DNA from 3 places in the Rossellomorea sp. GQ25 genome. Region 3 is predicted to be linked to each of the others. Evidence: predicted binding sites of a transcription regulator. Region 3 holds the regulator's gene; each other region holds the start of a gene.

What was found. Region 3 encodes LexA, which represses DNA repair genes until DNA is damaged. Its sites were predicted from a motif close to CGAACATATGTTCG; they were not measured.
Region 1: the regulator LexA is predicted to act here: its motif matches at 2,605-2,618, upstream of AC6CIB_RS19745 (Y-family DNA polymerase).
Region 2: the regulator LexA is predicted to act here: its motif matches at 2,935-2,948, upstream of AC6CIB_RS16650 (YhjD family protein).

Annotation. Positions count from the first base shown of each region.
Region 1 covers NZ_JCAXEQ010000007.1:38,617-43,857, forward strand. The annotation lists gene AC6CIB_RS19725 (aminoglycoside phosphotransferase family protein) at 1-81, shown strand, start outside; gene AC6CIB_RS19730 (iron-sulfur cluster biosynthesis family protein) at 189-521, opposite strand; gene AC6CIB_RS19735 (CDGSH iron-sulfur domain-containing protein) at 652-867, shown strand; gene AC6CIB_RS19740 (YolD-like family protein) at 922-1,254, opposite strand; gene AC6CIB_RS19745 (Y-family DNA polymerase) at 1,276-2,538, opposite strand; gene AC6CIB_RS19750 (glucose-1-dehydrogenase) at 3,277-4,062, opposite strand; gene AC6CIB_RS19755 (GRP family sugar transporter) at 4,075-4,926, opposite strand; gene AC6CIB_RS19760 (YqzH family protein) at 5,076-5,241, shown strand, end outside.
Region 2 covers NZ_JCAXEQ010000005.1:191,246-196,486, reverse strand. The annotation lists gene AC6CIB_RS16670 (M48 family metallopeptidase) at 1-680, shown strand, start outside; gene AC6CIB_RS16665 (DUF421 domain-containing protein) at 705-1,370, opposite strand; gene AC6CIB_RS16660 (IDEAL domain-containing protein) at 1,507-1,743, opposite strand; gene AC6CIB_RS16655 (competence protein ComK) at 1,941-2,510, shown strand; gene AC6CIB_RS16650 (YhjD family protein) at 2,517-2,906, opposite strand; gene AC6CIB_RS16645 (S9 family peptidase) at 3,112-5,082, shown strand.
Region 3 covers NZ_JCAXEQ010000001.1:884,449-889,689, forward strand. The annotation lists gene AC6CIB_RS04840 (DUF896 domain-containing protein) at 12-245, opposite strand; gene AC6CIB_RS04845 (YneB family resolvase-like protein) at 352-1,002, opposite strand; gene yneA (cell division suppressor protein YneA) at 1,014-1,340, opposite strand; gene lexA (transcriptional repressor LexA) at 1,498-2,118, shown strand; gene glnA (type I glutamate--ammonia ligase) at 2,246-3,580, opposite strand; gene AC6CIB_RS04865 (MerR family transcriptional regulator) at 3,618-4,034, opposite strand; gene AC6CIB_RS04870 (methionine gamma-lyase family protein) at 4,174-5,241, opposite strand, start outside.

The DNA of each region.
Region 1 (5,241 bases), on a different contig from region 3:
GTAGAGGACGGGATGGACGGGTGGAAGACAGGGGTTTCAGTGGCCCGGTTGTTTGAGGAATTGGTGAATGAACTAGATTAGTATCTATAGAACCATTTACCGCTATAACACCCATCACGATACATAAATGGCTTTATATTTATAAAAGCCTCGGATCTCGGATGTACTCAGATCTGAGGCTTTTATTTTTATTCCCCTGGAAACAACAAAAAGCTCATTCTTCCATTTATGATCTGCCCGGGGCTTTTTAATTGAAACGTGTTACTTTGTGAAGAAAAGTCAATTTTTAGGTCTTCATCAAGAAATACCACTTTAGATTTTTCTACCAGGATTGGATAGCTATTGGTTTCAATCGTTATATCTTCCCCTTTTTCAGGTTCATGTACAAACCATAAAGTAGGAATTCCACTTACAACACAGCCGCAGCCTTCAGTATCGTATTTTAATTTCAGGTGACCATTTTTGGTTCCTATTTTATCTTGAATCTTTTTGGTTGCTTCGTTGGTTAGTTCGATTTTCATTCGACGACCTCCTCTATCCCTTATCCTATCACGTTTTATTTGTTTCCTTTAGAATATTGCATTTTTCCTATTTTCCATTTACTATCGATAAGGGGAATTCTTTTGTATTTTATAGAAAGGGTGGTTTTTTATGGCAAAAGCTCAAATTAAAGTGAATGATAATGGTTCTTTTCGTGTAAGTGGGGACGTGGAACTGATTGATGCTGACGGAAATGTATTTCCAACGAAACAGGTGTTTACTCTTTGCCGCTGTGGTTTATCTACAAACATGCCGTTTTGTGATGCATCCCATAAAGGAAAATTTGAATCATGTGTGCGCGCAGAAAAGGTATTGGACGAAGAGTAAATGCAATGAAAAGAGAGACTTCACTCTGGTGAAGTCTCTCTTTTCATTGGGCTGTCAATCGAAAAAGCGAATGTCCACAATGCTTACAAGTGGAATATAGTGTACGTCTTCGAACCTGTCTACCACGTGCAGCTTCCCATCCAGTGAGTCGACATGGTGAATGGTTCCAATCAATAATTGATGACGGTGCTTTACATAATGAGTAATCGACACCATTTTACCATGCTCCATCGCCTCTGCCACGACTTCATTCATCCTGTCTAATTCCTGCTCGTCAAGTTCGACCCTCTTCTCGTGCGTATCTTCCTTTGCCCAATCCCTCAGTAATTTCACATGCTCCGGCAGCATCATGGATGTCCACTTGATTCTTCCCCGATCACGGATCAATCCTCTCACCTCCTATATTTGTTACGATTTATGTCCGCCCACCAGGCGGGCACGATGCCTTGCTGTTCCCGCTTCTGTATAGGATACGGCGCGGAGCAGGGCGGCTGATCCATATTTGTTTCGGATTCGATCCACTACATACCCGAGTTCCCGTTTTTCCCAACGGTCAGGTTCGAATAATGAAATCTGCAGTGCTGCGTCCTCTACAATATTAGAAAGGGCGATGTTGATTTTCCGTACGGTTTTCCCATTGTAGTTCTCTTCGAATAATTCCAGGCACACCCGGTACAGATCCATGGTGATATTGGTCGGTTCCTCTATCGTCCTTGACCGTTGGAACCCTCCACCGAATTCTTCGTGACTGTAACCGACACCAAAGCTGACCGTCCTTCCTGCCTTTCGATGGGTACGGGCACGTCTGGCGACTTCTTCACACATTTCTAAAATGACTCGTTTGATTTCCTCTTTCCCCTTATAATCGCGCAGCAGGATCTGTCCCTTGCCGAAGCTGATTTGACCATCCATGATCGGTGCTCCTATTTCAGATAAATCAACTCCCCATGCGTGGTAATAGAGCTGATTCCCCATAACGCCAAACTTGGCCTCCAGCTTCTCCAGGTCATACTGCGCCAATTGCCCGACAGAGAAAATGCCCATGCGATTGAGCGTTTTTTCTAAGCGTCCGCCAATCCCCCACATTTCACGTAAAGGCGATAGCGGCCACAGCTTTTCCGGAACGTCTTCATAGGTCCATTCGGCAATCCCCTCTTTTTTTGCTTCAAGATCCAGGCACAGCTTAGACAACAGCATATTGGGACCGATGCCTATGGCGCAGGGAAGTTGAAACTCCCTTTCCATATCATCCTTGACTTTGCGGGCAATGGTCGTGGCATCCCCCCAAAGATTCGTCGCTCCATCAATCTTAATAAAACTTTCGTCCACACTATACGTGTGAATGGCATCTTTCGGTACGTAGCGATGGAATAACCGGGTCAACTCAGTCGAGATCCTGACATACGTAGCCATTTTCGGCTCTACAAGCCGGATGCGCGGGTCCTTTGGGATTTCAAACATCCGCGAGCCCGTTTTGATCCCAAAGTCCTTCTTCAGCCTGGGTGATGCCGCTAACACAATACTTCCTTGGCGGTCCCTATCCCCTACTACAGCCAAATGACATTCAAGGGGATCGAGACCCAGCATGACAGCCGAACAGCTAGCATAAAAGCTCTTCATATCGATGCACAGAATCTTGTGGTGTGGCAGCACACTGTAATCGACAGTCATATAATCGTCCTCCATTTTACCCAAAATAGAACAAACGTTCTTATATAGTATAGTTATGATTCTATACGAATATACGTTCCCTTTCAACTAAAATTAATGGAAACAGAGAGAATAACAAGAAAAGCGGAGGCGGCTTGATCAGACCCGACAAGCACAACTGGGAAATCCCAAAAGGCGCTTCTTGCCTTATGGGATTTTTCAGTTGTGACCTCGAGGGACTAGCCGCCGGAGCTGGACATCAAGAAAAGAGGAAGGGCTTTGGTCAGAGGCGACAAGCATATGGCGAACATACCGGAAAGGCACTCTTTGCCTTTTTGGTATGTTGGACTTATGACCTCGAGCCTCTAAGCCCTGGAGCTGGACAAAAGAAAAGCGGAGGCGGCTTGATCAGACCCGACAAGCACAACTGGGAAATCCCAAAAGGCGCTTCTTGCCTTATGGGATTTTTCAGTTGTGACCTCGAGGGACTAGCCGCCGGAGCTGGACATCAAGAAAAGCGGAAGGGCTTTGGCCAGAGGCGACAAGCATATGGCGAACATACCGGAAAGGCGCTCTTTGCCTTTTTGGTATGTTGGACTTATGACCTCGAGCCTCTAAGCCCTGGAGCTGGACAAAAGAAAAGCGGAGGCGGCTTGATCAGGTCGATCATCACCATAGTGAATTAGGAATGCTTATACTCAAAACACAATAAAAAGAGCCAACATCACCTTATGATGTTGGCCTATTCCTATACATCAATCAGCCTCTCCCGGCTTGGAATCCTGGATATTTCGTCATGCCCCCATCAGCGATGAGGGTGGTCCCTGTGACATAACTTGCCTGCTCTGAAGCCAAAAAGGCTGCACAGGAAGCGATTTGCCCCGGTTCTCCGATGTAGCCCATTGGAATGAGCTTTTCCACACCTTTTTTCTTTTCGGGATCGGAAAATTTCTCGGCATTGATGGGAGTATCAATGGCCCCGGGAGCGATATTGTTTACCCGGATTCCATCGGGTGCGAATTCTAATGCAAGACTTTCCATTAATAATTTCACCCCACCCTTACTGGCTGCATAGTGAGCAAAGTGAGGCCACGGAATGATTTCATGAACAGAAGAAACATTGATGATTGATCCTTTGATGTTATGCTCGAGCATGTATTTCGCAGCTTCACGGCATCCGAGAAATGTACCTGTTAAGTTAGTGTTGATGACCCTTTGCCAATCTTCAATAGGCAGGTTTTCAGACGGAACTTCATTTTCGATTCCCGCATTATTCACGTAGATATCAAGACGACCATACGTATCGTGCGCAAAATGGACAAAGCCCTGAACGTCTGCTTCTTTTGACACATCACCTTGAATAATGGAGGCTGTTCCCCCTGCTTCTTCGATTTCCCTTACTAGTTCTTCAGGATTTTCTTCTTCTTTGAAATAATTAATGACCACTTTACAGCCTTCACTGGCAAATCGTTTAGCAATCGCCTTTCCTATTCCAGTAGCAGCTCCGGTTATAACGACTACCTTCCCTGTTAGATCTGAATACATATCCATTCCTCCTTAGTCTTTCGTAAAGCCTAATAGAACACCGCCGATAATGATAAGAACACACCCTGCAATGACGAGAAGAATCTGCTTCCTGGATTTCTTTTCACCTAAGAAAAACAAACCTCCAAGGGTAGAAATAACGATCCCTGTTTGAGATAGGGAGAAGCTCGTTGCCACACCAATGCGTGGAAGCGCAAGCAGCAACCCTAAATTCCCCGATGCCCACATCAGACCGGTTAAGATATTTCGCACCGTATATTTTGTAAAGGGCTTATGCCTGAACGTAATGACAACCGCCCCGATAAACATTCCAATCGCCTGTGGCAAAACCGCTTCCCATCCGTCAATATCAAACCATCTTAAAATGACGACATAGGCTATGTATCCACAACTGGATAGCAATAAAGTGAGTAGACCTTTTTTCAGTTGGGACTCTTCATCTCCCTCGGATTTTTGTGTGAATGATGTTAACACCACACCAACAATCAGAGCTAAAACGGCTCCGCAACCGAGAAGAATCGTTTCTGTCGTTTTCCATTCCTTAAACACTAAAACGCCAAAAAGAGTCGTTCCAATCAGTTGCATTCCCGTTGAAATCGGAACGGTTTTCGCAACGCCGATGAACTTTACACTCGCTAATTGATTGACTTGACCGACTGCCCAGAAGACGCCGGAAATGAAGCCGATTCCCCACACAAATAACGTCAATTCCGGGGATTTGATGAAGAATACGCCTACCGCAAACAATAATGACCCAATGGTGATCCCAACCGTTTGACTGTAGGCATTCCCTCCAAGTTTTACACTTACAAACACAAGACTTCCCCATGCCACTGCGGGGATCAGGGCTAAAAGAATCCCTATCATACAACCACATCCTTTTCCCAACAATAATCATAGTTTTCCACTGAAACGAACATTCTAGCCATTCATGCCAGAAAAACAACTGTTTTTTCCACTCTCTGATGCATACCCTGATTTTGTCCGGTATAATCTCAAGGTGAGGTGGAAATATGGATAGACAATGGATCATGAAGATGATTGACAGGACGTTTCAACAATATAAACATACGAAAGAAACCGTCCCCCTCAATCAAAGGAATTATGAAGTCTTTATGGCAGAAATTGAGCTTCGATACCAGGAAGAACCCGAATCGGAGCTTCATGAAATCATTGAAG
Region 2 (5,241 bases), on a different contig from region 3:
TGATCGACCCGCTATATAATGACTTCTATCCACTGAAGGATAAAGCGTTAGAGGAACAAATCCTGAATCTTGCCGACAAGGCAAACATTCCAACGGACCACGTATTTGAAGTCGACATGTCGGAGAAAACGAATTCACTCAACGCTTATGTAACCGGAGTCGGATCCAATTCCCGGATCGTTCTTTGGGATACCACCCTCGAAAAATTAACGGACAAGGAAATCCTATTTGTGATGGCCCATGAAATGGCTCACTATGTGGAGAAACACATCTATATCGGCATTGGCATCTACCTGATCCTATCCTTCTTCGGGTTACTCCTGACGGCTAAGTTGATGAGAGGGATCGTCGCCAATCATAAGGATGACATGAAAGTATCGAGCGTGTCGAACTTGAGCTCTTTACCTCTTTTCTTAATGATCACTTCCATGCTTCTGTTCACTGTCAGTCCCCTTAGCAATTGGATCTCCCGCTACCAGGAAACGAGGGCTGACCGGTATGCAATAGAAATGACGGGCGACAAAGAAGCCGCTATCTCATCTTTCCAAAAGTTATCGAAGGTGGGGCTATCTCAGGTCAAACCGCCTCTACTTGTGAAGGTTTTCCGTTACGGTCATCCGACCATGCTTGAACGACTTTCCATGTTGGAACAGTACGAAGCGGAGAAAAAAGAAGAATAAAGAGAAAAGCCTGGTCCCGTGGGATTAGGCTTTTTCTCTTTTACTGATAATCAGGTTCTTGGCTTTCTCTGTCATATAAGCAAAAATCACATCTTTATGATGCAGGTTCGAGTTGGTTAATTGAGTTTCCAGCCATTTTGTCGATTTTCCAAGAAGCTTAAGGTTCCGCGTTTGGATTTTACCATCCACAATCACTGAAATCGGCAATCCCTCGTCATCAATTTTAAGGTTGAGATGCTGGACGGTAACAGGGGTGTTTTCCACCCTCGGAATGATACTCACTTCACCGATCGGCTCGAGCATGGCGTAGTCCACATCTGATATCTTCGGGTAACCTTGAGAGCGTAGAATAGAGGTTAATTGAATAAGCGAGATTTTGGATTTCTCCAGATTATCCTCTAATATCTCCCCATTTTTAATTAGTAAGGTGGGTTCTCCCAAGAAGAAGCGATTTCCCCATTGACTTAGGGTCAGGTATGAGAACAGTACATGAAGCCCCACTAAAATGACGAGAGCCGCGATGGTTGGCCAGAATTCCGTGGAGATCAGTGGCTCAGAGGCAATGGTACCAACGATAATAATCGCCACAAGATCATAGGGAGTCATTTGTACAATTGTGGATTTTCCCATCAGTCGCATAGCGGCAATGGTAATTAAGTAGAGGACAAGTACTTTTATTAGCAGGATCATCATATTCGCTCCAAAGTGTATAAGTTAGCTATAGGGTTTGCTATTTGAATGGAAGTCATGCATGAAATGCAGGGACCAATGGCCCGTCCATTAAAAAAGGAATAGCTGACTCATGTATAGAGTCAGCTATTATTTATCATCCGTAGCTTAGGTTCAGTTCGTTTAATTCCTTTGATAATTTCATGAACAGAGGTTTATTTTTCTGATCCAGGGCGGCGTCAATGTCTGTCAGGAGTTTTGTCTTGCGCGTCGTTAGAAGGCTTTCATGCAGCACCATGTCGATATAGATCTCCATCACACTTCTCTCAGCGGCTTTCTTACGGGTCATGGCAGAAGCTTTCATTATTTCGGTATAGGACTTTTTGTTTTCCATATACGGTCACCCCTGAATTCTTTTTATTAGTATATGGGGTAAGTAGTGAAAATTCAACCAAAAAATTAAATATTCTGATAATTTTTTATCCGTAATAGAGTGGCGTATAGTTAATTTCAGAATTTTTAAAAATATACAAGACAACCCTCGAAATTTATGGTATTATTTTGGTGAAAAATGTAAACGGAGGCGATGAAATGAGAGAAAAATCTCGAATTATAGAAGAATATGAAGTGAATCCCCATACGATGATCCTGCAGCCAATTGAGTACGGTGCCAGGACATTTACCAAAATCATAGAGGTAGATGACGTGCTAATCTCCCCATTTAAACCGTTTGATATTTTAAAGAAGAGCTGTGAATTCTTTGGTTCCTCCTATGAAGGAAGAAAAGAAGGCACCAAAAGACTTACGGGTATCATCTACAAAGCTCCCATCATGGTGAATCCTCAAATGTCCATTTATCTATTTCCGACATCTTCTCCTGTCAAGCAAGAATGCGCCTGGATTTCCCATTCACATGTTCGCGGGTATGAACGATCGACAAATGGATCAACACGGGTCTTTCTTCAAAACAATGAGTCCTGCATGGTTCCCATTTCATACAGTTCCTTTGAAAATCAAATGCTTCGTACTTCTGACTTGCGTATCGCCTACACACAGCGTGTCGCAGAAATGGAAAGTAAATATAATACGAAGGTTCAAACCGAAATGAGTACTATCAAAACGTTTTACCTAAATCGAAATATCAAAAAAAACGATGCGTGAGATGAATCACGCTTCTTTTGTTGTATCTGTTTTCGATTCCAGGAATCGGCGATACAAATAATGTCTCATTAAATCCTCCACACGGTTTCGAAGGCGCGGATTAAAGTAATTATGGTGCTCCTCATAACCCTTATACAGAAACATATACATCGTGAAGGCATCGTCTGATTGAATTCGCTCAACCTTCATCTTATTGGTCCTCATGTACTTTTTGACATGAGCGAGTTCTCCTTGGATGACCTTCATCGTCTCCTCAATCATTTCTAAATACGGTCGTTTTAATTTAAACGGGCTGCTGTCTACGATTTGCAGATCGCGATTCAAAATCGTCAGCACCATCGGTAAATATATCGCCTGTTCTAATATGTTCCTGTCGTTCTCGGGGATCCTTGTCATATGAAAAGACTCCTTTTCACTTTAATACAGAACAAATGTTCGTATTTTTATTTTACGTGGAATTTGATTTACTTTCAATAGGGAAAGTTGGGTAATTTGAATTTGTTTCTATTATGAAGGACAGATCGGATTTTTATCCATAAAGGGAAAAGTATTTCTAACGTCGAAATAACAAAGAGAATAAAAGAAAGGAAGGTGCCAGAACATGAATAAAGGAATCAAAATTCAGGATCTCTACGAGTTAAAGGCCGTATCCGATCCAAGATTATCTCCAAGTGGAGAAGAAGCCGTTTATGTCAAAACCATCATGTGTGAAGAAAAAAATGAATATTTCTCGACCTTACATAGCATTTGTCTGCAAGATAAGATCACTCGCCAATGGACTTTCGGAGAACAAAAGATTTCAACTCCTAGATGGTCACCTGATGGTAGAAAGATCGTCTTTGTCTCGAATCGCTGCGGTGTGAATCAACTATACCTCATCCACAGGGATGGAGGGGAAGCAGAGCAGCTGACGGATTATCAAAAAGGCGTTTCGAATCCTGTTTGGTCTCCTTGTGGTGAAAAAATCGCTTTCTCGATGCGGTTGGAAAAAGGGGAGACGTTTGAAAGGAAGGAAAGCGAAGAAGAGAAATTAAAGCCATTCGTTGCGACAAGCATGAAATATAAAAGTGATGACCGAGGTTTCAATGACAACTGCTACTCGCAGATAGTAGTGGTGGACGTGGCGTCGAAGGAAGTAAGAAGAGTCACGGATGATGTCCATGATTACACTCTTCACTCCTGGTGTCCCGACGGTAAGCACATTGCGTTTTCAGTGGACAGAACAGAGGACAAAGATTTCTCCTTCCAGTCTGATTTATTTATTTTTCACCTTGAAACGAACGAATATAAGAAGATTAATGGAGAATCGGGGTACTACGGAGAAGCAAGCTGGTCTCCCGATGGAAAGCATCTAGCCTATTTAGGACATAGACGTGATTATGAAAATGCGACACACAATAAGGTATGGTTGCATCACCTTGAAACCGGTCAATCCGTTTGCCTGACAGAAAGCATGGATGTACCTGTAGGAGACTATCTCAATAGCGACAGCATCCAAGGCTCATCTCAAGCAGGAATCCTGTGGTCGCAGGACAATGAAAGTTTCTATTTCCTGGCGTCTGATTCAGGAAACACGGTTCTTTACTACGCACACATTGAAGGGGCCATCTACCCCGCATTGCTGCAGGAGGAGCAGCATGTATACGGATTCGACTTCGATTCAACTCGACAAGTGATGCTGATTGCCATGAGCAAACCGACAGAACCCGGTGAATTATATACTCTTCATGTTCCTAGTGGTGAGCTGACGGAAATAACCAGCCTGAACGGGGACCTGCTGGGGAATCGTGAATTGTCCTCTCCCCAATCGTTTATGTACAAGGGTGCGAAAGACTGGCCCGTTCAAGGCTGGATCATGAAACCACTTGGGTATGAGGAAGGAAAGAAATATCCCCTCATCGTTGAAATACATGGCGGTCCCCACACCATGTATGGGAACACTTTCTTTCATGAATTTCAAGTGCTTGCAAGTAAAGGCTACGCAGTTTTATATGTAAATCCAAGAGGAAGCCACGGCTATGGCCAAGAGTTCGTCGATGCCGTAAGAGGCGATTACGGCGGCGGGGATTATAAAGACATTATGGCAGCTGTCGACTATGCACTGGAGGAATTTTCGTTTATTGATGAAACCCGCCTGGGAGTGACCGGTGGAAGCTACGGAGGATTCATGACCAACTGGATCATCGGTCACAGCGACAAGTTTAAAGCAGCCGCCACCCAGCGCTCCATCAGCAATTGGATTAGTTTTTACGGAGTGAGTGATATCGGCTACTATTTTTCAGAATGGCAAATCCAAAGCGATCTTGGCGACATCGAAACCCTTTGGAAGCATTCACCCCTTGCGTATGTGAAAAATATGAACACCCCCCTATTGATTCTTCACAGCGAGAAGGACTATCGCTGTCCGATAGAGCAAGCCGAACAACTATTTATCGCATTGAAACGTGAGAAGAAAGATGTGAGATTCGTGCGTTTTCCAGAATCCAATCATAATCTGTCCAGGACTGGAAAGCCTTCTTTGAGGGAAGCGAGATTACAAGAAATTGTGGATTGGTTCGGAGAGTATCTATAGAAGAGAAGGCTGTCATTTCCAGATGGGGATGGCAGTTTTTTGTTAGGGAGAAATGGGGAATGAAGTCTGAGATTTGAAAAAGAAATGGGGACGAGGGTGGAGCGCCTATTTTGAAAGTCGATAATATATGGGGGGAAGTCGATAATATCGACCGAACGG
Region 3 (5,241 bases):
AGTTCATTAATTTAATGCATTTTCTTTTTGGTCTGGATATCCTGAATCTTCTTAGGCGTCACTTCATTACCTTCCGGATCAAAGATTCTTGTATTTTCAATGGTCCCTTTCATCGATTGACGAAACGTTTCCAGGTATTCTTTTCTCAACTTGGACTGCTCTTTTGCTTCTCGTTCGGTTAGTCCGCTACTTTTAGACTTCTTGGCAAGCTCATTGATTCGATTCATTTTCGTTTTTGAAAGCATCTATAAAAACTCCTTTATTGCATTTGTCAGCAAATTCTAAAACACAACTAAAAATTGTACGTAATACTATCGTCATGTTACTAGATTCAAGGAGATAAAACAAGAGTTACGCATTTTCCACTGAATTCATATATTCTTTAAAACGCCTATGTACCGTAGCTTTGGAGACATCATACCCGAAGCCTCTTAATGTGGCTGCAATTTCAGCAAAAGTCAATTCGTTCTTCCTTAACCGGACAATTTCCTCAACCGGTACTTCGATCCGCTCTCTTCCATCTATATTCCCCTTATTTTTTAGATTTTTATGAGGTTGAAAACCATTTTCCACTGCCCTTTTCATCCCTCGTCTGATTTTCAAATTATGGAGTTTTCTTTGATATTCCTCAACCATGCTTACGATATTAATCACCATAGAATCAGATTCAGATAAGTGAAGCTCCCCACTATGAGTTTGACTGATAATCTTGACTTCTTCTTTTAATAAACAGTGAATAAGAGCAATTTTGGCATTCCCTCTGCCAATTCTTGTTTCATCCTGGATGAGAACAGCCGCAATCGACTCATCTTTAATCAAATCAAGAAGTTCAAGAACACCAGGACGATCTAATTCAAAACCGCTTGCTTGATCTTTTATAATAGCAGCCACTTCGTATTGGTGGTCTTGTGCCAATTTCACTAATTCCTCTTCTTGGCGTTCCAAGGATGTTTCCTGTGTGTCTTTCTTTGTACTGACTCTGCAGTAAATTACTGCCTCCATCTTCTATCCCTCTATTCTTCGTTCATTACCACTTCATAATCTGAATGTGTAGATAATGTTGGTTTTTCTATAGGTAAAACAAGTGATTCACCGGGTTTAATGGAGAATGATGTAAGATTGTTTTCCTCTCCTACCCAGGCGATAAATTCTTCCACTGTCATAGAATATTCTTCATTATACTGTTTGGCAATAGTCCAAAGAGTGTCTCCATCCCGAACAGTGATGCTTTGGTAAGATGGTTGACTTGCCGTGACTATGAGAAAATACACTGCTGATAAAAGTGCTAAGACAAATAAAATAATAATGTAAGAGAAACGATTCCAAATATGTGTTAACATAAATAAACCTCCATGCGAATGTTTGTTCTGTTTTTCGTTACACTCATTGTAATACGAACATTCGTTTGGTGTCAACAAAAATTCGAACTTATGTTTGTATCGACTGGAAAGACATGCTATAATGGGAACATAAGATCTATAATAGAGGTGCGTGAACATGACAAAATTGTCTAAAAGACAGCAAGACATACTAGAATATATTAAAATTGCAGTAAGAGAAAAAGGGTATCCACCTTCCGTACGGGAAATTGGTGAAGCCGTTGGTCTTGCTTCTAGTTCCACCGTACACGGACATCTGGCCAGGTTAGAGAGTAAAGGACTTATTCGTAGAGATCCCACTAAACCAAGAGCCATCGAAATCTTAAATCTTGAAGAGGATACGATTCCACGCCAACGAGTTGTGAATGTTCCATTAATCGGTAAGGTGACAGCCGGTCAACCTATTACAGCCGTAGAGAATGTAGAAGAATTCTTCCCCTTGCCAGAGCGTATGGCACCTTCAGATGAACAGGTCTTTATGCTGGAAATCATGGGTGATAGTATGATAGAAGCCGGGATTTTAGATGGGGATTTTGTCATCGTGCGTCAGCAGCAAACAGCGAATAATGGAGACATCGTTGTAGCGATGACAGAGGAAGATGAAGCAACTGTAAAACGTTTTTTTAAAGAAAAAGATTATGTACGATTACAGCCAGAGAACTCAACAATGGATCCGATCATTTTACGTAATGTATCCATTTTAGGAAAAGTTGTCGGAGTTTATCGCCAAGTACATTAATACGTTTAAGCCGCTATGCATAATAGCGGCTTAATTTAATCTATACTTTTTAAGTCTCTAAAAAAGCAGTGAGTGGTAGCGAAAACGCTACCACTCACTGCTTTTAATTAATAGCAATTATTAAGGATTAATACATTTGAATGTATTGCTCGCGCTCCCATGGGTGTACTTGTGTACGGAACATATCCCATTCGATCTCTTTCGCTTCTACGAAATGTTCGAAAATGTGTTCTCCAAGAGATTTTACAATTACTTCATTTGTTTTAAGATTTTCTAATGCAGCGTGTAATGTTGCTGGAAGATCTACGATTCCCGCTTCTTCACGCTCTTTTTTGTCCATAACATAAATATTACGGTCGATTGGCTTAGGAGCTGGAAGGTTACTTTTGATTCCATCTAATCCAGCTGCCAGTAATACAGCCATCGCCAGGTATGGGTTAGCCGCCGGATCAACACTTCGGACTTCAACACGTGTGCTTAATCCACGAGAAGCAGGGATACGGATTAATGGGCTGCGGTTACGAGCAGACCATGCAACATAACAAGGTGCTTCATATCCAGGTACTAAACGCTTGTATGAGTTTACAGTCGGGTTCGTGATCGCTGTAAAGTCAGTTGCATGTTTAATGATGCCAGCAAGGAATTGACGAGCTGTATCGCTTAATTGCAAATCTCCCTTTTCATCGAAGAAAGAGTTTTCCCCATTTTTGAATAGGGACATGTTACAGTGCATTCCTGATCCATTTACACCAAATAGAGGCTTCGGCATGAATGTTGCGTGTAATCCATGCTTACGTGCAATCGTTTTAACCACTAGTTTAAATGTTTGGATATCATCACATGCTCTTAATGCACTTGCATATTTAAAGTCGATCTCATGTTGACCAGGAGCCACTTCGTGGTGAGATGCTTCGATTTCAAAGCCCATTTCTTCTAGTTCTAATGCGATATCACGACGGCAGTTCTCACCTAAATCTGTAGGAGCTAAATCGAAATAGCCACCGTTATCATTTAATTCTAATGTCGGCTCACCATTTACGTCTAATTTAAAGAGGAAGAATTCTGGCTCAGGTCCAAGATTGAAGTCAGTAAACCCTAGCTCTTCCATTTGGCTTAAGATGCGCTTTAAGTTGTTACGCGGATCTCCTTCGAATGGAGTGCCATCTGGATTGTAGATATCACAGATTAGTCGGGCTACTTTTCCTTTTTCAGCTGTCCATGGGAATACTAACCAAGTATCTAAATCAGGGAATAGGTACATATCTGATTCTTCAATACGAACAAATCCTTCAATTGAAGATCCGTCAAACATCATCTTGTTATCTAATGCCTTCTCAAGTTGACTTAGAGGGATTTCTACGTTCTTAATCGTCCCCAGAATGTCAGTGAATTGCAGTCGGATGAACTTGACACCTTCTTCGTTCGCTAATCTTAAAACATCTTCTCGAGTATACTTTGCCATTTACGTATTTCCTCCTCAAGTTTATTAAAGGTTTTATTTAATGAAAAAAGCGAGACATGTCACCTTGACGCAAAGATGCTTTAGTAAATCGACCAGAATGCATCATTTCATTTCGAAGTAATTTACGCAGCTCGTCATCGGATAAATCTTGTCGTGCTTTTTCTTCCTTTTCATTACTTACGTCAGATACTACCTTACTTTCATTATGACTGGATACAGCAAATATCTTCTTAATCCCTGCCATGTTGATGCCTTGATCTAACAGATCCTTTACTTCCAATAACTTATCAATGTCATTCAAGGAAAAGAGCCTACGATTCCCCTCAGTACGTGCAGGGCTGATCAGTTGGTGCTCTTCATAGTATCGAATCTGACGAGCTGTTAGGTCCGTGAGCTGCATGACAATACTGATTGGGAATAATGCCATCGTTCGACGAATTTCACTTCCGCTCATCTTGATTCCTCCTTTTGTTTTCCTTCTTGACCTTATTATATGTAATGTGAGGAGTTCTGTCAATCATATGTTAGAATTTCTTACATAAGAATTCAAAAGGAAAGGATAGTCGATTCTAGACTATCCAATTACAATTTTATTATCCTTTTATCACAGTGATTAAACCTTTTTCAATCAAATTATCAACTGCTGAGCAAACGGCAATTTTCACGTGCGCGTAAGTTAATCCCCCCTGAACGTATCCCACATAAGGTGGTCTTATCGGTCCATCTGCAGATAATTCAATGCTTGAACCTTGAATGAATGTTCCTGCCGCCATAATGACATCATCCTCATAACCAGGCATATAGTTTGGATATGGAGTAAAATGAGAATTTACAGGTGATGCAAACTGGATTGCCTGACAAAATGCGACCATCTTATCTCTGTCATCGAACTGAACAGACTGGATTAAATCTGTTCGCTTTGCATGAGGACTTGGATTTGTATTCATGCCAAGTTCCGTTAAGAGAGCCGATGTGAAGACAGCACCCTTTAATGATTGTGCCACCACATGGGGTGCCAAAAAGAAGCCTTGATACATTTCTTGCAAGCTATAAAGAGATGCACCCGCCTCTGCCCCTATTCCAGGGGAGGTCATTCGATATGAACATGCATCTACGTATTCTTTCTTTCCTACGATATAACCCCCGGTTTTAGCAAGGCCTCCCCCAGGATTTTTAATAAGGGAGCCGGCCATTAAGTCTGCTCCGACGTGACAAGGCTCACTCTCTTCTACAAATTCTCCGTAGCAGTTGTCTACAAAGACGACCATTTCAGGGTTGATCTCTTTTACAAAATCAATCATTTCTTTGATTTCTTCTATAGTAAAGGAAGGTCGGTTGGCATATCCTTTCGACCGCTGAATCCCCACCATTTTTGTTTTGGAAGAAATCGTCCTTGCCACCCCTTCAAAATCGACCTTTCCAGACTCAAGTAAATCTACACTTTGATAGCCAATTTGAAAGTCTTTCAGTGAACCGGTTCCTTCCCCGCGAATCCCAACAATTTCTTCTAGCGTATCATATGGCTTTCCCGTTATGTACACTAGTTCGTCCCCAGGTCTAAGTACACCGAATAAGGCGATGGAGATCGCATGAGTACCTGAAATAATCTGAGGTCGCACTAGTCCTGCTTCTCCTCCGAATACATCGGCATAAATACTTTC